DNA from 2 places in the Exiguobacterium sp. E17S genome. Region 1 is predicted to be linked to the other one. Evidence: a T-box and tRNA genes for the amino acid it is inferred to sense, from the RefSeq annotation. Region 1 holds a T-box; the other holds one or more tRNA genes.
The links. A T-box is a leader RNA that pairs with one kind of tRNA and senses whether it is charged. The one in region 1 lies ahead of leuS (leucine--tRNA ligase), so its partner is inferred to be a tRNA-Leu.
Positions count from the first base shown of each region.

Region 2: it encodes a tRNA-Leu, which carries the amino acid that the T-box ahead of leuS (leucine--tRNA ligase) is inferred to sense. The anticodon was not compared.

Region 1 covers NZ_JBYLRU010000001.1:1,375,219-1,387,916, reverse strand. The annotation lists gene AC3B4V_RS07170 (MDR family MFS transporter) at 1-491, shown strand, start outside; gene AC3B4V_RS07165 (peptidoglycan bridge formation glycyltransferase FemA/FemB family protein) at 675-1,709, shown strand; gene AC3B4V_RS07160 (HAD family hydrolase) at 1,803-2,447, shown strand; T-box leader at 2,486-2,708, shown strand; gene leuS (leucine--tRNA ligase) at 2,755-5,160, shown strand; gene AC3B4V_RS07150 (hypothetical protein) at 5,292-6,269, shown strand; gene AC3B4V_RS07145 (BaiN/RdsA family NAD(P)/FAD-dependent oxidoreductase) at 6,329-7,600, opposite strand; gene AC3B4V_RS07140 (putative polysaccharide biosynthesis protein) at 7,793-9,457, shown strand; gene AC3B4V_RS07135 (pseudouridine synthase) at 9,444-10,163, shown strand; gene AC3B4V_RS07130 (SDR family oxidoreductase) at 10,224-10,856, opposite strand; gene AC3B4V_RS07125 (DeoR family transcriptional regulator) at 10,966-11,184, opposite strand; gene pepV (dipeptidase PepV) at 11,506-12,698, shown strand, end outside.
Region 2 covers NZ_JBYLRU010000001.1:805,641-818,338, forward strand. The annotation lists gene odhB (2-oxoglutarate dehydrogenase complex dihydrolipoyllysine-residue succinyltransferase) at 1-1,154, opposite strand, end outside; gene AC3B4V_RS04290 (2-oxoglutarate dehydrogenase E1 component) at 1,190-4,030, opposite strand; gene AC3B4V_RS04295 (amino acid ABC transporter ATP-binding protein) at 4,343-5,071, opposite strand; gene AC3B4V_RS04300 (amino acid ABC transporter permease) at 5,068-5,712, opposite strand; gene AC3B4V_RS04305 (transporter substrate-binding domain-containing protein) at 5,744-6,511, opposite strand; tRNA gene AC3B4V_RS04310 (tRNA-Leu) at 6,714-6,797, opposite strand; gene AC3B4V_RS04315 (alpha/beta hydrolase) at 6,840-7,772, opposite strand; gene AC3B4V_RS04320 (hypothetical protein) at 7,794-8,135, opposite strand; gene AC3B4V_RS04325 (S66 family peptidase) at 8,151-9,161, opposite strand; gene AC3B4V_RS04330 (DUF779 domain-containing protein) at 9,350-9,712, opposite strand; gene adh (aldehyde dehydrogenase) at 9,735-11,255, opposite strand; gene AC3B4V_RS04340 (TraR/DksA C4-type zinc finger protein) at 11,451-11,975, opposite strand; gene AC3B4V_RS04345 (hypothetical protein) at 12,044-12,698, opposite strand, start outside.

The DNA of each region.
Region 1 (12,698 bases):
AAGGAACCTTTGCTGTACATACGAAATCGCTCGGTGTCACGATTTCCGAATACTCGATTCTTTGGACGATTAACGGAGCACTCATCGTGTTCGCACAACCTTTACTAACACCAATTCTTCGTTGGTTTGGAGATGACTTAAAGCGACAATTGATGACCGGTACAGGAATCTTCCTCTTGTCTTATCTGATCGTTCCGTTCGCAGGAGGATTCAAGATGTTCCTCGTCGCGATGATCATCCTGACGATTGGTGAAATGTTCATCTGGCCAGCGGTTCCTGCCATGGCAGCGAGACTCGCGCCAATCGGAAAAGAAGGAGAATTCCAAGGGTACGTCAATATTGCTGCTTCAGCGGGGCGAATGATCAGTCCGACCGTTGGAGGGTTGATCTACGATTTATCTGGTATGTCAGCGGTCTTCTTGACATTGATTGGATTGATTCTGTTAGCGGGCGTCGTCTTCCTTCGTGCCATTCCAAAAATCACATCATGAACATCATCTGTAAGACAGCGGACATTATGACCGCTGTCTTTTGTTACGTCATTCGTTCGAAAATCATAAAATAAACATTTAATAATATGGAATATTTCGGCAAAGAAACGGGTACTTTTTAATCAAGAACTTGAAAAAGAAAGGTCATATGAACGTTGCTTCTTTTTGACTGGAGGTGCACGAATGGAAAGGTGTCAATTCATCACAGATGCCGCAACTTGGACGACACACGTACAGCAACAGCCTCTTGATATCTTCTACAGTCACCAATATGTCACGCTCAACGCTAGACCGTCTGAGCAAGCGGTGCTATTCCGTTATGAAGGTGATGCAGGAACACTGTTCTATCCCTTTTTAAAGCGCCGGATTTTTGATACGCCTTATTCAGATCTCATCACGCCGTATGGCTATGGTGGACCGGAAATCATCGGTCAACTGACTGCGACTGAAATGCAGCATGCACGCTTATTGTTTGAAAGGTGGGCAAAGCGAGAAGCGATCGTCTCGGAAATGATTCGCTTTAATCCATTGACGGGTAATGAACGCTTCATGCGGGATTGGACGAAAGTCTCCTTCATCCGTCATACGACGAGTATCGATTTACGCCCTTCAATAGAAGACATCATGCAGACATTTCATAAGAAGACGAGAAGTATGATTCGCAAATCGCTTGCCTCTCCTTTAACCGTTAGAACAGGAACACGAGACGACCTACCTGTCTTTGTAGCGTTGTATCATGAAACGATGGACCGGAAGAATGCTTCGGCTCATTACTATTTTACGGACAGTTATTTTGAACAATTATTTGAAGCAAATCCACTCTGTGAGCCATTGTTACTGATTGCGGAAATCGACGGAGAACCTGTTGGTGGATACTTCGTATTGCTCGGAAAAGAATATGCCCACGGTCATTTGATTGGTTGTAAGCGGGACGAAGCGAAGATGTTCCCGAATCAGCGACTCGAGTACGAAGCGATTCTTCAGACGAAAGCACGCGGTCTCGTCGAACAACATCTCGGGGGTGGATATCAAGAACGGGATAGTCTCTTTGAGAGTAAATGCCGTTACACCGGGTATCGTTTATTTGAGTATCATCAAGGAAAATCCATTCTTCAACCAGCCATATACGATCAGTTATGTGTACGATACGGGTCAGATGCTGATTCGGATTATTTTCCAGCTTACCGACAAACTAGTGTCCAAATGGCGACAAGTTAAACAGTAACTAAATGAAGAAGGCGAAACGACTACATCGTGTAGTCGTTTTTTTGATATGCTGAAATCATGATAGATCATTAAGGGGGATGTGTCTTGAAAAAACGAGGTCTTATTTTTGATATGGATGGGGTCATTTTAGATAGTGAAATTCGCTACTTCGAAGTCCATCAGCAAATGTTCAAAACGTTATCGATTCCGCTCGATCCAGTTCAGTATGCGACGTTCATGGGAAAAACAGGTGATGAGATGTGGGAAGAGCTTGTCGCCCAGCATCAGCTAAAAGAAACAGCTAGTGCGTTACTAGAAGAAGAACATCGGTTGTTTCAAATTCATGCAAAACCGGAGGAATGTGGTTTAAAAGAGGGAGTCAAACAAGTCATCGAGCAAGCGGCGTCTCTTGGTTACGATATCGGGATTGCCTCCTCAAGTTCGCTTCAAAAAATCGAACGCGTCATCCGTCATTATGAGCTTCCCATCACACATTACGTCAGTGGGGAAGAAGTCGTGCGTTCAAAGCCTGATCCTGCGATTTTTCATCTTGCAGCATCACGAATCGGGCACGCGCCTGAAGATTGTCTCGTCATTGAAGACGCTGCAAACGGGATGATCGGCGCAAAAGCAGCAGGCATGGAAGTGATTGCGCTTCTCGATGATCGGATGCCGATGCAACGTCTAGAACAAGCGGATCATGTAGCACGATCGCATGCAGAAATCGAGGAAATTTTACGGAAGCGTTGACGCTTGAGGAAGAAACAGATTACACTAGGAAAAGATAGTCAATTGCATGGAACTGAAGTAGTAGGGGAAAGGTGCCGTCAAGAGAGCTGGTGGAAGGTGCGAACCAGTCGGTAACAACCGTGAACTCGTCAGGGAGCACGATTCGTGAAGTCGTAGTAGCGAATCCGGTCTTTCACACCGTTATCCGTGAATCAAGCGGTCTGTCATAGACAGACAACGTGGGTGGTACCGCGGAAGCCAAACCGGTCTTTCGTCCCTATTCCTAGGGGCGGAGGACCGGTTTTTTTAGATTAGAGGAGGAAAAGACATGCCGTACAATCATCGCGAAATCGAACCAAAATGGCAGGCGCGTTGGGATCAAGACAACGCCTTCGTCACGACAGAAGATCCAGAAAAAGAAGGGTTTTATGCCCTTGATATGTTCCCGTATCCGTCAGGTGCCGGACTCCACGTCGGTCACCCGGAAGGCTACACAGCAACCGATATCCTCGCACGGATGAAACGGATGCAAGGATACAACGTCTTGCACCCAATGGGATGGGATGCGTTCGGGTTACCAGCAGAACAATACGCCCTCGATACAGGGAATGACCCACGTGAATTCACAGCGAAAAACATCGAGACGTTCAAGCGTCAGTTGAAAGAACTTGGATTCTCTTATGACTGGGATCGTGAAATCAACACGACGGATCCGAAGTATTACAAATGGACACAGTGGATCTTTACGAAGTTGTATGAAAAAGGACTTGCGTTCGTGGACGAAGTCGCGGTCAACTGGTGCCCAGCACTTGGAACCGTTCTTGCGAATGAAGAAGTCATCGACGGATTATCTGAACGCGGAAATCATCCAGTCGTGCGTGTCCCGATGCGTCAATGGGTCTTGAAAATCACGGAATATGCGGATCGTCTTCTTGAAGATCTCGATGACCTCGATTGGCCGGATTCTGTCAAAGAGATGCAACGGAACTGGATCGGGAAATCAGAAGGTGCTGAGATCGATTTCACGATTGATGGACACAAAAAACAAGTCACGGTCTTTACGACACGTCCGGACACAATCTTTGGTGCGACGTACCTCGTGCTTGCGCCGGAGCATCCATTCGTAGCTAACATCACGACAGCAGATCACAAGGAAGCCGTCGATACGTACATTTCGCAAGTCCAAACGAAGTCGGACCTCGAGCGGACGGATTTAGCGAAGGAAAAAACAGGCGTCTTCACGGGTGCTTTCGCCGTCAATCCAATCTCAGGTGATCGTCTTCCAATCTGGATCGCTGATTATGTCCTTGCTTCGTACGGAACGGGTGCAATCATGGCGGTCCCAGGACACGATGAGCGCGATCATGAATTCGCGAAACAATTCGACTTGCCAATCGTTGAAGTCGTCGCGGGTGGCAACGTTGATGAAGCAGCCTATACAGGAGAGGGCGAACACGTCAACTCGCATATGCTTGATGGTCTTGGAAAACAAGAAGCAATCGAGACGATGATTGCTGAACTCGAAACGAATCAAGTCGGACGTAAGAAAATCACGTATCGTCTCCGCGACTGGTTGTTCAGTCGTCAACGGTATTGGGGCGAGCCGATTCCAGTCGTTCATATGGAAGATGGTTCGATGAAGACGCTCAGCCAAGAGGAGTTACCGCTTGAACTTCCAATCATTCCGGAAATCAAACCGTCTGGTACAGGCGAATCACCACTTGCGCTTGCGGAAGACTGGTTGGATTATACGGATCCTGAAACAGGAATGAAAGGGCGTCGTGAGACGAATACGATGCCACAATGGGGCGGAAGCTGCTGGTATTATCTTCGTTTCATCGATCCGCACAATGAAGAGGCGATCGCGGATCCAGAAAAATTAAAATACTGGCTTCCAGTCGATATTTATATTGGTGGTGCGGAACACGCCGTTCTCCACTTGTTGTATGCGCGCTTCTGGCATAAAGTCTTGTATGATGCAGGCGTCGTACCAACAAAAGAACCATTCCAGAAGTTGTACAACCAAGGGATGATTCTTGGAGAGAACAACGAGAAGATGTCGAAATCACGCGGTAACGTCATCAATCCGGATGAAATCGTCAAATCGCATGGTGCGGATACGTTACGCTTGTACGAAATGTTCATGGGACCACTCGATGCATCAGTTGCCTGGTCGGAGAACGGTCTTGACGGGGCGCGTCGTTTCCTCGATCGTGTCTGGCGCTTGTTCGAACGGACAGCAGACATTCAGGACGTCACAGAAGTCGATGCTGACTTCGAGCGGACGTACCACCAGACGGTCAAGAAGGTCACGGAAGACTTCGCGAACATCCAGTTCAACACCGGAATTTCGCAACTCATGGTCTTCGTCAACGAAGCAAATAAACAGCCGGTTCTTCCGCGTCACTTCCTTCGTGGATTCATCCAATTGTTAACACCAGTCGCACCACACCTTGGTGAGGAACTCTGGGAACAACTTGGATTTGAAGAGACATTGACGTATGCGGCATGGCCAACATTCGATGAATCGAAACTCGTCAGCGATACGATGGAATTCGTCATTCAAGTGAACGGAAAGGTTCGCTCGAAAATCGAAATCAACATCGATGCGACAAAAGAAGAAATCGAAGCACTTGCCTTTGCTGATGAAAAGACACAAGAATGGATTGGCGACAAAACAGTTCGTAAAGTCATCGTCGTACCGAAAAAATTGATCAACATCGTGGCAAACTAAGCCATAGCCCCTTTCATTCGTTTGACGCGAATGGAGGGGGTTTCTTCATTTCCGTCGCAAGTCTGCTTTTTTTTTCAACGACCTTCTGCTACACTGAATCAGAAACCGAGAAAGAAAGGCGAGTACCATCAATGAAACGATCTTATATAGTCTATACAACGATTTTTGCTGTCGTTTCGGGGTTGATCCTTTGCGTACTGCTCGTCTTCTCGAAGCCGGAGACGTTGTCACGTATTCAGGAAACGTTCGCGAAAATCGAGACGCAATCGAAGCATCAGGCAGCCGTTAAACAGGTGCCACCGAAAACGCCTTCAGCTATTCCGAACCCGGAAGAGCCGTTAATCAAAAATGTCCAACACATGTTATATGATGATTCCATTGGTTCGTACCTCGTCGTCACAGACGATTATCGTTTCTTTGAAATCAGTGGAACCGGAGAACGTATCAACGCATCTTTCCAGTTAGAAGAAGGAAAGTTGTTGCTCGCTGGTCTTGACGGTATGACCCTCGTTGACGGGGAGACAGTCGCGTTACTGACGTCGAATCAGATTCTGGTCACGATTACGCGAAAAGACGGTGTCTGGAGCGAAGAAAAACGTGAAAAAGTACAAGGAACGACGATACGGGATAGTTTCCATGGTCTTGGATATGATGCGAAGAAAAAAGAATTCTATACGATTAATCATATTCGAGCACTGGGACGAGTCGAGGTGACTTATTTCGCGATGAAAGAGGATAAGATCAAGATTGATCCTGACGCCTCGGAAAAGAAAAAACGTGCATTGAAGAAAAAACAGAAACCGCCTTATCTGTCAGTCATCAAACGTGAGAAGATTGAAGCGGCGAGTGGGATGCGAAGTGATGCGAAGAAATCGTTCGAGTCTGAGTTCCGTCCGATTGGTCTTGCTGAACGACAAGGTCGGATCTACACACTCGATTCAGAAGCGCTCTATCTCTATTCGATCGATCGAAAGGACAAAACGATCACGGGCGAGACAGCTAGTCCGAAAGTATATGGTTCGAAAGGGATTTTCGTGCAAGATAATGAGTTGTTCGCGTTAGTCGTAACGGATAAATTCTCAAGCCGATCGTTTACACCGATTGATTAAATCCTGACAGAACAAGACCCGATTCCTCTGCTAAGCAGAAGAATCGGGTCTTGTTCATATTAAAAGACAGTATCACGTGCCATCTCTGCGGCGTGACTACCGGCGCAATGACCCGTCACGAATGCAGCGGTGATGTTGTAACCACCTGTATAGCCGTGGATATCAAGAATCTCCCCGGCAAAGAATAACCGCTCTGCTTTTTTCGACATCATCGTCTTTGGATCAATCTCTTTGATTGAGACGCCACCACCCGTGACGAAAGCTTTATCAAAGTCGAGCGTTCCCGTTGCTTTAAGTGGGAATCGCTTTAATTTTTGCAAGAAGTCCGTCCAGTCCTGTTTCTTGACTTGTGTGCAGACTTCATCGCCAAAGCCGATTTGAGCAAATAGAAGTTCAAGCAGACGTTCCGGCACGAAGCCGCGGAGGGCGTTGCGTACCGTTTTCTTGGGATTTGCTGCAAGCGCGGCTTGGAAGCGTTCGGTTAACGCACCGAGGGATTCGTCCGGGAAGAGATCGATTGATAAATGGACGATCGTCTCCTTCGAACGTTTGCGCTCCTTGATCGTGTACTGGCTACAGCGTAAAGCAATCGGACCGCTTAAACCGAAGTGGGTAAAGAGTAAGTCGCCCGTGTGTGTTTTGATTGCTTTATCTTTTTTGCCGTGGACCGTTAAGGCGACGTCACGTAGCGACAGCCCTTGTAATGTTTTTTCATGAATGAACGTATCACCTAACAAAATTGGAACTTCAGTTGGGAAGAGTTCCGTGATCGTATGACCCGCTTTTTCAGCCCACGGGTAGCCGTCACCTGTCGAACCGGTATGTGGAACAGATTGTCCGCCGACTGCAACGATGCAACTTTTTGCTTCAAGACGCATGCCGTTCTCTAAGATGACAGCTGCAAAAGAACCGTCTGGATGGAAGTCGAGCGTAGCGACCTGCGCGTCTGTTTGAATCTCGGCACCATGCGCGCGGATTTGGTCGATCAATACACGGACGACATCTGCTGCTTTATCCGAGACAGGAAACATCCGTCCATTGTCCTCTTCTTTGAGGGCGACACCAAACCCTTCGAAGAGTTCGATGATCGATTCATTATTGAATTGAGAAAAGGCACTATAAAGGAAACGTCCGTTTCCTGGAATCGACTGGACGAGTTCGTCGAGTGGTTTTCGGTTCGTGACGTTACAACGTCCGCCGCCAGAGATCGCAAGCTTCCGACCTAATTTATTTCCTTTATCAAGCAGGAGTGTTCGAGCTCCAGCCTGTAAAGAGGCGAGCGTCGCCATCAAGCCGCTCGGTCCGCCTCCGATTACGATTACATCGTACATAAGGTCACCTCATTCATAGAATTCTGCTTGTTTCACTTTAGCAGAAGTTGCGACTGTAAACAAACCGTCTCTTTCAATTCAAGATAGACAGCGGTATAATGATTTGCAATTGTGTACGAGAGAACTTGTATAATGAGACAGTCACGATCAGAGTGTCGAGTTTAAAAATTAGAAAGCGTGAGGGATGTTACCATGTCCACAGTCAGTAATAAGCAGTCTACTTCTTCCGGCAATTCAGGATTCGTTCGTGGAACGATGCTCCTGTCCGGTGCGTCACTGATTTCCCGCGCACTGGGTTTGATTTATCTCTTTCCGTTTCAGTTCATGGTCGGCGCGACAGGCATCATGTTCTATACCTATGCCTATAACTATTATGCGATCATGATCGGACTCGCGACAGCGGGGATTCCTGTCGCCGTCTCGAAATTCGTCGCCAAATACAATGCATTAGGAGAATATGATACGAGTGAACGGTTGTATCGGTCTGGTCTGAAAATCATGTCCTTGACCGGGATTGTTTCCTTCCTCGCTTTATTCTTTCTCGCACCGTATTTAGCACACCGGGCGATTCCAGGTGGTGACGTTGATTCAGCAGCCTACGTTGATGCCGTCACGATGACGATTCGTGGCGTGAGTTTCGCTTTACTCTTGATTCCACCGATGAGTATGACCCGAGGTTACTTCCAAGGATATCAATCGATGGGACCAACAGCGATTTCGCAAATCTTGGAACAAATCGTCCGAATCATCTTCTTGCTTGCAGGAGTCAGTATCGCGATTTACTTATTTGATTCAGGTGCAGCATTTGCCGCAACGATTGCAACGTTCAGCGCCTTCATTGGCGCAATCGGTAGTGTTGCGGTTCTTATCTATTATTTCCGCAAACGTGCCAGCGGCTTGCAAGAACTTCGTGCTACTCAAACCGTCCGTTCGCCGGATCGCCCGTTAACGGATTTGTATAAGGAATTATTGACGTATGCGATTCCAATCGTCATGGTTGGTCTTTCGACACCCCTTTATCAAGTCATCGACCAGAATACGATGAATGCCGCATTACAAAGTATCGGCTACACGCTCGAAGCGGCCGGAAACGCGACTGCCTATCTGATTGCGGATAGTCATAAGATCGTCTTGATTCCGGTGTCGGTCGCAACAGGATTGTCGTTGTCGGCAACTCCACTGTTGACAGCTTCCTTTACGCAAGGCGATATGCGGAAAGTACGGGCTCAAATCTCACAGATTTATCAACTCGTTTTCTTCGTGACGATTCCGGCAGTCGTCGGGATGATTCTCCTCAGTGAAGAAACGTTCCATGTGCTCTTCCCGAAAGATCAAGCGGCCTGGGTCTATCTGTTAAGTTATGCGCCGAGTGCGCTGTTCCTTGCCTTGTATTCTGTTACGGCAGCCGTCCTTCAAGGGATTAACCGTCAGTACTTCACGATCATCGCAACACTTGCTGGACTACTTGCGAAGTATCTCTTGAATGCGCCGTTGATTCATTTGACGGGTGATGGAACGGGTGCTGGTTATGCGACGATCATTGGTTATCTCGTTGCGACGGGATTGATGTTCTTCCGGATCACACAAACGGTGAAGTTCCCATTCAGTACGGTCTTGCGCCGGACATCTTTGATTCTAATCATCAGTGCATTGATGGGAGCAGGTGTTGCACTCGTGAAGTGGGGAATGGTGTCCTTCTTACCAGAGACGACATGGGCATCTCTGTTGATCCTGATCATTGGTGCGGCAGTTGGAATCGTGATTTTCGCTGGACTCTCGATTTGGAGTGGATTAGCAGAAGTCGTATTAGGACGTAAAATTTCATTGAAACGAGGACGAGGTCATGCGTCTAGATAAACTATTATCCAACATGGGGGCAGGCTCCCGAAAAGAAGTAAAACTTTTGCTCAAGGCAGGGGCAATTCAAGTCGATGGTGAGATCGTACGTGATCCGAAACAACATGTCGATGTCGAGACGCAACAGGTTCTGATGTACGGCGAATCGGTCACGTATCAAAAATACATCTACTTGATGATGAATAAACCACCGGGTGTCATTAGTGCGACGGAGGATAAACGAGATGAGACCGTCATTGATCTATTGTTTGAAGACGTGACGTATTTCAAACCTTTTCCGGTCGGACGACTTGATAAGGATACTGAAGGCTTGTTGTTACTGACAAACGATGGATCGTTCAATCATGCCTTGATGTCTCCGAAGAAACACGTCGAAAAAACGTATTACGCGGAAGTGACAGGTGTATTGACGCAAGAAGACGTCGAGGCAATTGCGGAAGGCGTCACCTTAGAAGACGGTTATCAAGCAAAGCCAGGAAAACTCGTCATCTTATCGACGACAGAAACAGATTCAACGCTTGAATTGACGATCACGGAAGGGAAATTCCATCAAGTCAAACGGATGATGCTTGCTCTCGGTAAAGAGGTCACGTTCTTGAAACGACGCTCGATTGGTCGCTTGGAGCTTGATCCGGCACTTGAACTCGGGGACTACCGTGAACTGACACAAGAGGAATTGGCGTTATTTGATTGGCAACCTGAATAAGCAAAACGAAAAGGCGATGGAATGAATGTGCATTCCATCGCCTTTTATTGTGGGATTCAATTATTGATTACGTAGTGCTTCTGCGATCGGATAAGGACCGCTGAGTACTTCGAATACACGAGACTGTGTCGGGTGATCGATCAAGTGAACGAACAGCGCCGCCACATCGTCACGAGACACCTTACGATCTTCGTATGAATCAAAATGCTCTTTCGTTTCAACAGTACCTGCGGGGTCATCGTAGCTGAGTGGACCAGGACGGACGATCGTATAGTCGAGTCCGCTTTCTTTTAGGTGAGCGTCTGCTGCTGCTTTCGATTCGAGATATACTTTTAGTTCGCCTTTCGGTTCTTCCGTACCGACTGAACTGAGCATTAGGAAACGATTGATTCCGTTGGCTTTTGCTGCATCGATGACTTTGATCGCACCTTCCTGATCGACGGCGCGTGTCAATTCGTCCGATGCGCCACCAGCACCCGCTGCAAAGATGACGACGTCCGCGTTACTGACGACGCCACTGACATCCTTCGTCAAATCCCCAAGTCTGACTTCAGATGCACCGAGTGCAATCAAATCGTTGATTTGATTTTCTTCCCGTACGACAGCGACGGCTTGGTGATCTCCTTGTTTAGCGATCAATTCGACCATTTTGCGTCCCGTCGTTCCGTTTGCTCCAATGATTAAAATATTCATGCTTATCATCTCCTTCTCCCAATAGCTATACCCCACGTTTTAAAAAAGATAACAAAAAAAAGACGCGAAGGATCGCGTCATCGAAAGATATACATAGTGAAACAGTGGATCAACCCGCTTGCTTTTGTTTCTTACTCGACGTCCATGTACCGCGTCGAGGGCTCACAATGAGATTGTTGTATTCGAGCACGTTCAAATCCCGCTGGACGGTTCTTGAAGTGATGCCAAACTCTTCAACCAACTCTGCTGTCGTAGTAGCTCCGTTCTCTTGGATGTAGAGATAAATCGATTTAATCCGGGTCAACATACGGTCTGTAGAATCTTTCATTGGTATAACCACTCCCCCAATGGATAGAATAGTGTTCTAAAGCTTCGGGTGACAAAAGACAATGCAATATCCAGTTGTTTCGCCTTTAGTATAACGTTTTGATATTAAAATGCAAGTAATTTAACCGAACGTTTTCATAAAAAATATATTCAAATGGTTTGTAAAGTCGATGATTAGGGTTTTATTTTAGATTAATGTTCGTCATTTAAATAAATAAAAAAGAAAACAGAATTTGGATGTTCGTATCTGAACGAATATTCGCTATACTAGGAAGGTGTATAGGAAACGAATCCAAAACCCGTAATGAAGGAGCGAAATCAGATGGTGAATTGGAAAGAGGAAGTCCTCGCACGTCGCGAGGACTTATTAGAAGATTTAAAAGAACTATTACGGATTCCGAGTGTACTCGACGAATCCACGATCGAAGAGGGCGCACCGTTTGGTCATGAAGTCAAACGTGCCCTCGATTGGATGCTCGCGACAGGGGAACGCGATGGGTTCACGTCAAAAAATGTCGATGGGTATGCAGGACATTTGGAGTATGGTCAAGGGGAAGAGTTACTCGGTATTCTTTGTCACTTAGACGTCGTACCAGCTGGTGGCGATCACTGGACATACGGTCCGTTCAATCCGACGCTTGTAGATGGAAAACTGTATGCGCGTGGAGCAATCGATGATAAAGGACCGACGATGGCAGCTTATTATGCTTTGAAAATCGTCAAAGAGCTTGGCTTACCACTCTCGAAGCGAATCCGTCTGATTGCAGGAGGGGATGAGGAGAGTGAATGGCGTTGTGTCAATCATTACTTCAAACATGAAGAGATGCCAACACTCGGTTTTGCCCCAGATGCCGACTTCCCGATTATCAATGCGGAAAAAGGACTCTATGACGGATTATTGATTCAAGGGAAACCAGCGCAAGCATCTGATACAGGCTACCATCTCGTTCGCTTTGAAGGTGGTGAACGTCCGAACATGGTTCCAGGTCATGCCCAAGCGCTTCTTCGTGTCGTCGAAGTAGGAACGCTTGAAACGGATTTCCATGGTTATCTTGAAGAACAAGGTTTGACGGGAACTGTCAAGCAAGAAACGGAAGGTCTCGTCCTTGATGTCAACGGTGTCGCAGCCCATGCGATGGAGCCGGACAATGGTAAAAATGCTGCTTTACATTTGGCGCGTTTCCTCAATACGCTTCACTTGGATTATAACGGTCGTCGTTACATTCAACTCGTGACGCATATGTTCCGGGATTCTCGCGGTGTAGCGATTGGTGTCGCTGCTTCAGACGAGACAGGTGACTTAACAATCAATGGCGGTGTATTCCGTTACGCTGAAGAGCAAGGAACGGCATCGATCAATATCCGTTACCCGTATACAGCAGACTTCACGGAACGTCTGCAAATCATCAAGGAAGCCGCGGCAGGATATGGTTTTGAATTGCAGACGCGGACGCATATGACACCGCACCATGTCGATCCAAACCATGAATTGATCAAGACGCTAAGTGCCGTTTA
Region 2 (12,698 bases), 570 kb from region 1:
AGTGCGACATACATCATCGGACGGTTTTCCATGCGCTCAGCATCAATCGCTACAGGACGCAAGTTGATTGCGTGCATTCCGAGAATCGCGACTTGTGGACCGTTTAAGATCGGTGTCGACATGAGTGAACCGAACGTACCACCATTCGTGATCGTGAACGTACCACCCGTCAAATCAGATAGACCGAGTTTATTATCACGCGCCTTAACCGCTAGTTGAATGATGTCTTTTTCAATCTCAGCGAAGTTCTTCTTATCCGCATCACGAACGACCGGAACGACGAGACCGTCTGGTGCTGAAACGGCAATACCGATATCATAGAATTTTTTGAGGACGATTTCATCGCCTTGAATCTCAGCATTCAAATATGGCATCTTTTTAAGTGCTGCGACTGCTGCTTTCGTAAAGAATGACATGAAGCCGAGCTTGACTTCGTTTTCCTTCACGAATTTCTCTTGGCGACGTTTACGCAGTGCCATGACCGCTGACATATCGATCTCATTGAATGTCGTCAACATTGCTGCTGTTTGTTGAACTTCAACGAGTCGGTTCGCGATTGTCTTACGACGGCGTGACATCTTGATTCGCTCTTCCGGTTTCCCAGGAGCGGCTGCTGGTGCTGGTGCCGGTGTAGCAGGTTTCGTAGGAGCCGGTTTTGCTTGCTCACGTGGTGCTACTTCAAACGTCGCGACGTCTTGCACGCGAATCCGACCGAGCGGATCTTGCGTTGCCACTTGTGCTAAATCAATTCCTTTTTCACGAGCCAGTTTACGGGCAGCAGGTGAAGCAATCGGACGATCCGCAACAGATGTACTTTCAGTCGCTGCTGCAGCCACCGGTTGTTCCGCTTTTTCTTCTGCTTTAGGTGTCTCTTTTGGAGTTTCTTGTACTGGTTCTGCCGCAGCCGGTTTTGGAGCCTCGCCACCAGCAGAGATGACAGCAATCGTTTCCCCGACGCGGACTGTATCTCCTTCAGCAACCATCACCTCCGTCAACGTACCAGCTTCATCTGACGGTACTTCGATGTTGACCTTATCTGTCTCGAGCTCAACGATGGCTTCCCCTTTTTCCACGTGATCACCTGGTTGTTTTAACCAAGACGCCACCGTTCCTTCTGTAATTGATTCGGCAAGTTCTGGTACTTTGATTTCCATCGTATTCTCCCCCTATGACTCGATTCTATCTTAAGTTATGATGTGTGATTTGATACGTGTGATGGTGCTGTTGGAGTAGAAGCAGTCGCTGTGAGTGCATCATTGATGATACGTGCCTGCTCTACTTTATGACCTGACGGGTCACCTTCTGCTGTACTGGAACGACGACGACGACCGATGTAACGGACGGTTTGGATACCATTCGGTGCGACTGTCTCAAGTCGAGGTTCCATGAAGGACCACGCCCCCATGTTTTTCGGTTCTTCTTGCACCCAGAACATCTCTTCGACGGATTCATAGCGCGCGATGACTTCTTTTAAGGCTTTTGCCGGGAATGGATACAACTCCTCGACCCGGACGATTTGTAGCCAATCGAGATTCTCATCTGATTTCGAAACGGCTTCAGCTAGGTCGATTGCCATCTTACCAGAACAGAACACAAGACGTTTGACACGATCTGGCGCTTCTCCGAGCCCTGACTGTTCGATGACACGTTGGAAACTACCTTCCGTCAACTCAGAGACATCCGATGTTGCAAGCGGATGACGCAAGAGACTCTTCGGCGTCATGACGACGAGCGGTCGGACTTCCTCTTTTCCGAGAATCGCTGCTTGTCGGCGCAATAAATGGAAGTACTGGGCAGCACTCGATACGTTCGCGACCGTCCAGTTTTTCTCACCCGATAACGTCAAGAAGCGTTCTAAACGACCACTCGAGTGTTCTGGTCCTTGCCCTTCATAACCATGCGGAAGCAACATGACGAGACCTGATGTTTGTCCCCATTTCGCTCGGCTAGCTGAGATGAACTGGTCGAAGATGACTTGACCTGAGTTCGCAAAGTCCCCATATTGCGCTTCCCATAATACGAGCGTTTCCGGAGCGAAGACGTTATAACCGTATTCAAAACCAAGTACACCTGCTTCAGACAACGGACTGTTGTAGACCGAGAATGATGCAGTTGCCGTTGATAAGGCATGGAGTGGCGAGAAGCCTTCTCCTGTTTTCACATCATGAAGATTAATGTTCCGTTGTGCGAACGTTCCTCGTTCAGAATCTTGACCGCTCAAGCGGATTGGTGTTCCATCTGAGAGAATCGAAGCAAACGCCAATGTTTCGGCATGTCCCCAGTCAATTCCGTTCTTTGTCGAGAACGCATCCGTCCGGCGCTTCAGGACCTTCTCAAGTTTATGGAACACTTGGAAGCCATCCGGCCACTGTAACAATTCTTCGTTGTACGCCGTCAATGTTTCAATCGAGACCCCTGTCTCAATCGTCGGAACGCCTTTAAAGACGACGTCCGGCATGACCCCACCATACTCTTTCTCCGCGTTCGGTACTTTTTCACGAGCCGCTTTCATTTGATCATTGATCGACGTTTCAATCGATTGAATTTCGTCAGCTGTCGCATCCCCGTTCGCGACAAGCGTTTTCCCGTACAAGACACGAATTGGATCATGTTTATGAATCAAATCGTATAAGACCGGGTTCGTATTCATCGGTTCATCCATTTCGTTATGACCAAAACGACGATATCCGATTAAATCAATCATGACATCCTTCTTAAACGTTGCCCGGTACTCGCTCGCGAGCAACGCGACTGCGAGACAGCTTTCCGGCTCATCCGCGTTGACGTGGAAGACTGGGATCTCGTAACCCTTAGCCAGATCACTTGAGTAGCGCGTCGAACGGGAGTCCGTCGGCTCCGTCGTGAAGCCGATCGTGTTGTTCGCGATGATGTGAATCGTTCCGCCTGTGTTATATCCTTTGAGATTCGCTAAATTCAATGTTTCAGCCACGATTCCTTGACCTGGGAACGCAGCATCACCGTGTATCAGGATTGCAGCAGCAGCCGCTTGCTCTTGGCGTGGTGCACCTTTTTGTGAGCGATCATCTTGTGCCGCACGTGTGAAGCCTTCGACGACTGGGTCAACGAACTCAAGATGCGACGGATTGTTCGCAAGCGTCATCCGCACGTTACGTGTCTCTTGCTCGAGTTTTCGGTTTAAACCGAGGTGATACTTCACGTCGCCCGTCCAACCGTACGTGATCCCGATCGATCCTTCAGATGGTACGAGGTCGTGGTTCGGTGCATGCTGGAACTCAGCAAAGATCATTTCATATGGCTTCCCAAGTACGTGCGCCAAAACGTTCAACCGTCCACGGTGTGCCATTCCGATATTGATCGTCTCCGACCCATTCGAGATGAGGTGTCCGACGATCGTGTCGAGCAATGGCACCATCGCGTCAAGTCCTTCAATCGAGAAGCGTTTTTGACCAACATATGTTTTGTGCAAGTATTTTTCGAAGAGGTCCGTTTCAGCTAAGCGTTTGAACAACTGTTTCTTTTGTTCAGCGTCTAGCGTCGCCGTCAAAGCACCTTGCTCGATTTTCTGTCGGAGCCATTTCTTTTCATCGAGATCGTCGACATGCTGGAACTCAACTGCGGCTGCTCCCGTGTACTGCGCTTTTAAATGTTCGATGCCTTCAAACGCGTCCTGTACACCAGTTGGTGGTTCAGGACAGACGAGTGAGACTGGCATTTTTCGAAGATCTGCCTCTGTCAATCCGTACTGACTCAATTCGAATAATCCTGTTTCTCGCGGATGGTCCTTCAGCGGATAGATATCCGCCGCAAGATGTCCTTTTGCACGAATTTGTTCCGCTAAACGATTCGCCGCAAGATATTTTTCGAAATCTCCTGTCTCGACTTGCATCGGTACGACTGGTTCCGTCACGGGTGCACCATGCTCTTCGAAATAAGCACGTGTCTCCTCATCAACGGATGTCTTGTCTTCTAAAAAACGCTCGTACAATTCAATGATGTAGCCAAGGTTTGGTCCATAGAATGCTTGTTGATCTTGCTCGTGGCCTGCCATGTACGGTTCCCCCCGTTTCTATATTTCTCCCCACACATCCAGTGGATACTCGATGTGTTTCCAGCCCTCTACCTGTTAGCGCTTTCAAAAGGAATTGCATGAATAAAACGCTGAACGTCATGAGAAGGAATGATCGTGTCATTCTTCCATGAAAGTGCCTTCGTTACTATATTACTACTCTTTTCCTGTGTGTGCATTTCGAATTCCCAAATTCTCACGCTTAAATGTATAAGTTTTTCTTATGAGCGCTTAGCCAGTTATTTATGATTCGTCAAAAAACCGGCGTATCCGCATTTAGATACGCCGGTTCCATCATAAGACTTTACTAAGGAACGATTGCGTCCGTTCGTGTTGTGGAGAATCAAACAATGCTTGTGGTACGTTCTCTTCGACGATATAGCCACCATCCATGAATAAGACGCGATCTCCGACCTCACGAGCAAATCCCATCTCATGGGTCACGACGACCATCGTCATGCCTTCAAGGGCAAGTTGTTTCATGACGGCAAGCACGTCACCGACCATTTCCGGGTCGAGCGCTGACGTCGGCTCATCGAATAACATGATTTTCGGATTCATTGCAAGCGCGCGGGCAATCGCGACCCGCTGTTTTTGCCCCCCAGATAATTCGCCTGGATAATTATCGGCTTTTTCCCGTAATCCGACTTTATCGAGGAGTTCAAGTGCCCGCTGTTTCGCCTGTTCTTTATCCACTTTGCGTACTTTGATCGGTGCAAGCGTGACGTTTTCTAGCACGGTCTTGTGCGGGAAGAGATTAAAATGTTGAAAGACCATCCCGACTTCTTCCCGGACCTTGTTGATATCGACTTTTGGACTCGTGATGTCGAAATCATCGACGATGACGGTACCACCTGTAATCTCTTCCAATCGATTCAAACAGCGTAGAAACGTACTTTTCCCAGATCCCGACGGACCGATGACACAAACGACTTCTTTTTCGGCAATCGAGACGTTGATGTCTTTTAAGACTTCATTCGAACCAAATGATTTCTTTAGATTCTTTACTTCAATGATACTCATCGTAATGTAAACCTCCGTTCCAAGAACTTCGCCACTAAGGACAAGAGATAAATGATGACGAAGTACATCAATCCGACGACGGACCAGACGATGAATGGTTCAAACGTCGTTGACTGCTGCACTTGACCTTGTTGCGTCAAGTCAGCGATGCCGATAATCGACAACAACGAGGTATCTTTTAAGCTGATGATCGATTGGTTCGTAATCGTTGGTAACATCCGACGAAATGCTTGCGGTAGGATGATCTGTACCATCGTTTGACGCCCTGTCATCCCGAGTGAACGTGCAGCTTCTGTTTGTCCTTTATCAATCGACTGGATACCAGCTCGAATGATTTCCGCAAAATAAGCACCGGCATTGATTGCGACCGTCAGTATCCCTGCATACATCCGGTCCATCGATAACCATTCGAGCGAATTGAGTCCAAAGTAGATGAAGAATAACTGAACGATGAACGGCGTTCCGCGAATGACATCGATGTAGACGATCGCGATCCCGTTTAAGATTTTTAATGGTGATAATCGCATCAATGCGACGACTAAGCCAATCAGAAAGCCGACGATGACCGCGATGATGAAAATATACAATGTGACTTGAAGCCCTTCCAAGAAAAATGGAAATGCGGTTTTGACCACTTCCATTGGCTATCCCACTCCCTTATCGCCTTGCGACTTATTTCAGATACGTGTCAACGATTTTATCGTATTCACCGTTTTCTTTCAGATTCGCAAGTCCTTTGTTGATTTTCTTCATCAGATCCTCGTTCTCACCTTTTAAGACAGCGATTCCGTAGTTGTCCCCGTTGAGACGATCTCCGACAAGTTTTAATCCAAGGTTTTGTTGTTTGTTTGCATATGAGATGACAGGATAATCTTCGATCAAGGCTGCTGCGTTACCGTTCTTCACTTCTTGGAACATCGCTGGGCTGTCATTGAACTGTGTGACCGTGAAGCCAAGCTTATCTGCGTTGTCCGTTGCATATTTCGCACCCGTCGTTCCCTTTTTGACGGCTACTTTTTTCCCCTTTAAATCGTTGACGGATTTAATACCATTCTCATCTTCTTTGACGACTAGAATAAGACCAGCTTTGAAGTATGGATCCGAGAATGTGACGACTTTCTTCCGTTCTGGCGTAATACTCATACCGGCAATGGCAACGTCCAATTGGTTTGCTTGAAGTGCCGGAATGATACCGCTAAAGTCCATAGCTTCAAATTGAATCTTGAAGTTCTGATCCTTCGCGATTGCTTTCATGAGATCGATGTCGATTCCTTTGTACGTATCCCCGTCTTTATATTCGAATGGTGGATACGTGACGTCAATGCCGACCTTGTACGTCTTTCCTTCTGACGACTCTTCATCTTTCGAACCGATACTACATGCACCAAGCACGAGAACACAGCTCATCAAGAGCGCTAACAAGATACTCCCTTTTTTCATGTTTGTTTCCCCTCTCCTATGTGTTAAAGATTGTCTACTTCACTTAGTACTTTCCCTGAAGAGTACCCTCTTTAAAACGTATTTTACCAGAAAAATTCTAAAAAGATAAACATTTCTGAATTTTTATTCGTTGAAATCGTTTTCTATTCAGCAACAAAAAAGGAGGCAATCCCTTACTGGGATTGCCTCCTTCAATCATTTATGCCGCCGAGAGGACTTGAACCTCCACGGTGTTGCCACCACTAGATTCTGAGTCTAGCGCGTCTACCAGTTCCGCCACGACGACGTTGATTTATGATATTAATATAGCGGGTAACGAACTGAGTTGTCAATCATTTCGCAAGATGTTACGTACGAACTTCTCGACGACATCATCATACAATGCTGGATCCTCAAAATAGGCCATCGCGTGAGCGGCATTTGGAATGACGACGAGCTCTTTTTCCGTCGGACAAGCTTCATATAGCTCATACACCATGTCTGTCGGTACGAATGTATCCTCCCCACCATGGATGAACAAAATCGGTACTTGTGCCTTTTTGACCTGTTTCAGCGCAGATGCTTCACGGAACGTATAACCTGCCTTTAGCTTCGTCAATACACTCGTCATCCCTAAGAACGGGAAGTGTGGTAGTCGGTACATCCGCTTCATCTGGTACGCAAGGACAGCATTGACGGACGTATAGGCACAATCAGAAATGATTCCTTTGATTTGTGGTGGGAGTTGTTCGCCACTCGTCATCAATACGGTCGCCCCTCCCATCGATACGCCATGCAGGAATAGTTTCGCCTCCTGTCCGATCCGTTCAATCAGATAGTTCGACCAACTGAGACAATCTTCCCGGTCATGCCATCCGAATCCGATATAGTGACCGTCACTCATCCCGTGACCACGATTATCGGGCATCATGACATGGAAACCGGCCTGATGGTACAGATAGGCGAATCCGGCTAAATCCGTTCCGACGCCTCCGTACCCGTGCACGAGAATGACGATCCGATCTGACGGAACAGGTGACGGAAGGAAATGCCCGCGTAACGTTAAGCCGTCTTTCGCTTCAATCTCGATCCGCTCAAGCGGTTGCTCCTTGATCCACGTCTGACCAGGTTGCATCAATCGGACCATCTCGTCACTCAAATCTCGATTATTCGATAAGAATGGCTTTGGATTCGTAGCGATTGCCATCTCATAAAAATAATAACTCGCTGCTACTAATCCGGATCCAATGACTCCGATTCCAATTTTTGTTCTGCGCCGCATCTGCCCCACTCCTTCTTTCCGTTATAGCTCGATCTTCAGTTGAGCAGCATGGTCATCCTCTTCATCCTGCAAGACTTGTTGACGTAATCGTTGTTCTTGTTGCTGACGCCGGTAGGCAAACTCTTGAATGAGCTCTGTACCCGTGAATCCATCTTCTACGAGTTCGCTCAATAAATCCGTTTCTGTCTCGACGACCTCCCCCGGACGTCGCATGACGAGAACATCTCCGACTTGTGCAATCAGCAATTCATCTTCTAGACGAAGTGCATCGTAAAATGGTTCCGGTAACGTCATCCGACGGGTCTCCGGGTTGATATGGACGCGTTTATAAACGCCTAATGCTTGAAACTTACGACGTGCCATTGCGTGCTCTCCTTTTTAGTTGAACGTCAGATCGATTCGTGAATCTTTTCCTTGAATACGAACCGTACCCGTCGCTCCATTGATTAACGTCAACTGTGGCGGCTGATGACCGATGTCAAGATCGTATAAGACTGGTAAGCCCGTCTCATCCGCTAGATATTGATACACGTCTAGCCATGTCAGGTCTTCTGTAATCCTTGCAGACGTGCGCCCGAATAAAAAGCCAGCCGCATGGTCGAACCACCCAGCATACGCCATTTGTCGTAACGTCCGGTGCACCTCTGCAGAATTCGCTTCAGACACCTCGAAGTACCAGAGGATCGGTTCTCCGTTGATCTCTTCACGCTGGAAACGCTGCACATCTCCATACGGTGTGCCAATCAGATGGCGAATCGTCTCCAGACACCCACCAAGTAACCGTCCAGTCACTTCTGTTCGCTCATCAAGTGCTTTCCATTCCGTCGCTTCCGTTAGCTGAAATAACGAACCCGTTGGACGTTCTTCATCAGTCCACTCGGATTGATAACGATCGGAAGCCCATTGTGTGACGGTTCCTCCAGTTGGCGTCGCGAGCACCCGTCGCCAGGCACTTGTCGTCTCGTCCCATTCTTCACTCCGAAGCTCAACGAAAGTCGGACCATGTGCTGTCGCGATTCCCGTCTGAAGCGTCAGACTGAGCAATAACGTACTGATATCGGAATAGCCAAGCAACCATTTTGTTTGGTAAGTAGCTAGCGTCAACTCGGGTAAAAGATCAATGGCGCGTTCCCCGCCAAATGGCGGGATGACGGCATCAATCGTCTCATCCGTCATCATGTGATTCAATTCTTCGGCGCGTTGTTTGACCGGTGCACTCTCAGCAAGTTGATGCGACCAAATCGTTTCGCCTAAACGGACGTTCATTTGCCGTGCTTGTACCTGTTCAACTGCTTGTTCGACCCATTCCTGTTGCTGTTCACGTAATCCGGAGGAGGGCGCCGTCACTCCGATCGTTTGACCTGTCCAACCTAAAAATGGATATTTCATGGTGACCCCCTATAATGTCATAGTGTGAAACTATCTTCTCGTCAAAATATGAGTTCATTATACCGTTCTTATGCCGCATTACCAACTTTTATCCTGTTCGAACGTTGTGATACGAACAAAAAACACGATTCCGTACAAGCGACCTGAATGAACAAGTCGCATCGACGAAACCGTGTTTGATTCCTTTATTAGCTTGATGCTGATAGTTCAGCGTATTCCTCTTGCGTGAACGCACGGGAGCGTGTCAAAAAACGTTTCCCTTCGACACCTTCAAGAGAGAACATTCCGCCTCGACCATCCACGACATCAATGATGAGTTGCGTATGTTTCCAGTACTCATATTGATCTTCATGAATATAAAACGGACAACCACCGATCTCTCCCAGTTTTTTATCCTGATCTCCAAGGAATAGATCACCCTGCGCAAAACACATCGGGGAACTGCCATCGCAACAACCACCAGATTGATGAAACATCAACGGACCGTGTTTTTCTCTCAACTGGTCGATTAACTCTAGACAAGCTGCTGTCGCCTGAACACGTTCCACCATTTGCATCCACGTCCTTTCCGACTTAGAAGAAACCGAGTTTATTCGGGTTGTAGCTAACGAGTAGGTTTTTCGTCCGTTGGTAATGGTTGAGCATCATCTTATGGTTTTCACGTCCGATACCTGACATTTTGTAACCACCAAACGCCGCATGAGCTGGGTATTGGTGGTAACAGTTCGTCCAAACGCGCCCTGCTTCGATCGCCCGACCAAACCGGTAAGCACGATTCATATCGCGCGTCCAGACGCCGGCTCCAAGACCGTACAACGTATCATTCGCAATTTCGAGAGCTTCTTCTTCCGTCTTGAATGTCGTGACCGACAAGACCGGTCCGAAAATTTCTTCTTGGAAGATTCGCATCTTATTGTGTCCCTTAAAGATCGTCGGTTGGATGTAATACCCTTCTGCGAGATCGCCTTCGAGCATGTTGCGCTCTCCACCGATGAGACATTCTGCGCCTTCTGACTTACCGATTTCAAGATATGAAAGAATTTTCTCCATCTGCTCGTTCGAAGCTTGAGCACCCATCATGACGTCCGAATCAAGGGGATTTCCGATCTTGATGGCTTTGACGCGCTCAAGAACACGTTCCATGAACGGTTCGTAAATCGATTCTTGAATCAAGGCACGCGACGGACACGTACAGACTTCCCCTTGATTCAACGCGAACATCAGTAATCCTTCGATTGCTTTATCGAAGAAAGCATCGTCTGCCTGCATGATATCCTCAAAGAAGATATTCGGTGATTTCCCACCGAGTTCGAGTGTGACTGGAATCAAATTTTGTGATGCGTACTGCATGATCAAACGTCCTGTCGTCGTCTCACCCGTAAAGGCGATTTTGGCTATCCGTTTGCTCGACGCGAGCGGTTTCCCTGCTTCAAGACCAAAACCGTTGACGATGTTAAGAACACCCGGTGGGAGTAAATCCTCAATGAGCTCAACGAGTACCATGATGCTCGCTGGTGTTTGTTCTGCTGGTTTTAAGACGACGCAGTTCCCTGCCGCGAGTGCTGGCGCTAGTTTCCAGACAGCCATCAGGAGTGGGAAGTTCCATGGAATGATTTGACCAACGACGCCAAGTGGCTCATGGAAGTGATACGCGACCGTATCTTGATCGAGTTCGCCGACCGAACCTTCTTGGGCACGGATGACGCCGGCGAAATAACGGAAGTGATCGATTGCGAGCGGTAGATCGGCGTTGAGTGTCTCACGGACCGCTTTCCCGTTCTCAAGTGTCTCTGCATAAGCGAGCATCTCAAGGTTTTCTTCCATCCGATTCGCGATTTTATTTAAAATGTTTGAGCGTTCCGTTACAGACGTTTTCCCCCATGCTTCTTTTGCCGCGTGTGCTGCGTCAAGAGCCAGTTCGATATCTTCCTTACCGGAACGAGCGACTTGGCACAATACTTTACCAGTGACAGGTGTGACATTATCAAAATATTCTCCCCCGACAGGTGCCGTCCACTTTCCGTTGATGTAATTTTCATACCGTTCCTTGTACTGTACTTTTGACCCTTGCTTGTTCGGAATGTCATAAATCATGCATTATTTCCTCCCTCAACTAAAATGGTCAAGCAGTGAGACGGATGCTTGTATGCGCTTACATTTTAATATAGGCTAAAACAGCCCCCTCGATACCATCGTACCAAAATTATATGAAAAGTCAAAAAATTCCGGTAACTATTTATGATTTTTTTCGAGAAAAAACATCTCCATTTTCGGGAGATGTTTTGCCGGTCAAGACCGTGTCGGGTCAATTCCGTCTTCTTGGTCAGACGGTGTATCGGAACTACCGAAATCACTTACTTTCGAGAATCCATCCGTATCACCGTCGATGTCTTTCCCGCGGGCTGTGACAGATGGATCCAGTACGTCTTCTTCGCTTGGTCGCGAATTCGGGTCGTTCTCGTTTTGTTCTGCTTCTTCTTTTGCATGCTCGATGCATAATAACGTTTCCGGAATGATATCAAGACGTTCAATCTCAATCTCTTTTCCACAGACCTTACAAATGCCATACGTTCCGTCCTCGATCGCTTTTAGGGCACGGTCCACATCCGAGAGCATATCCTCTTGCATGTCCGTGATTGCTTGATCGCGTTCCCGCAAGAACAATTCATCGCCGGAATCGGCAGGATGATTATCGTAACTCGACAATTCACCTTCATCGTAGTCGGTATCGCGTTGTTCGATGTTTGATGTCGTCTTTTCTTTTTCCTTTAATAACCGTTGCTTGAATTCTTCCGTCTGTTGTTTAGATAACATGATTGTTCGACTCCCCTTCGTTAGAACCTCTGTTAAGAATGTAGCCTATTCGAAGAAGAGTTAAACCATCACGAACACTTATAAGACCGAATTGATCCATGAAGATCACAGATGACCGTCATGCATTCATTCCCATCGTTAAAACAAATCTGATGTGATCGTCCGTTCTTGGATGTCGTGATGTCATCAATCCACAGTTGCGAAGCATCTGCCGAAGACAGCATCGCAATTTTGTCACGAATCAAGAATAAATCAAACGGTAACAGATTCAAGGATTGAATCGTCAAACCATGTTTACGGAAGAGTGGATCAAGCTGATATTGCGAAAGACTATACAAACACTTCTCGGCCCCACCAATCAACAACTGAATCGAATGGGAGGGCTCATGACTATCGATGCGCTCCTTGTGCAGGATGATTCGTCCTCGAACACCAGACTCATTGAAAATTCGTTGCGTATCCTCTTGTGAAAGGCGTGGTCCACCTTCCTTCACCTTTAAGACGATGTGGGCGAATTCAGCAAAATCAGGTTTCCCGATTTCAAGAGCCGGGATATGACGGACTTCTTCGCGTTCAATGATTTCAATCAAGTCACGCTCAACTTGGACACTGACCGTATCTGTCGAAAAGACACGGACGTCGATCACGAATTGATCAAGTACCGCATTTACTTCGATCGTGTACGTCAAATCAAGGTTTTTTTCTTGTTCAACCAATAGTCGA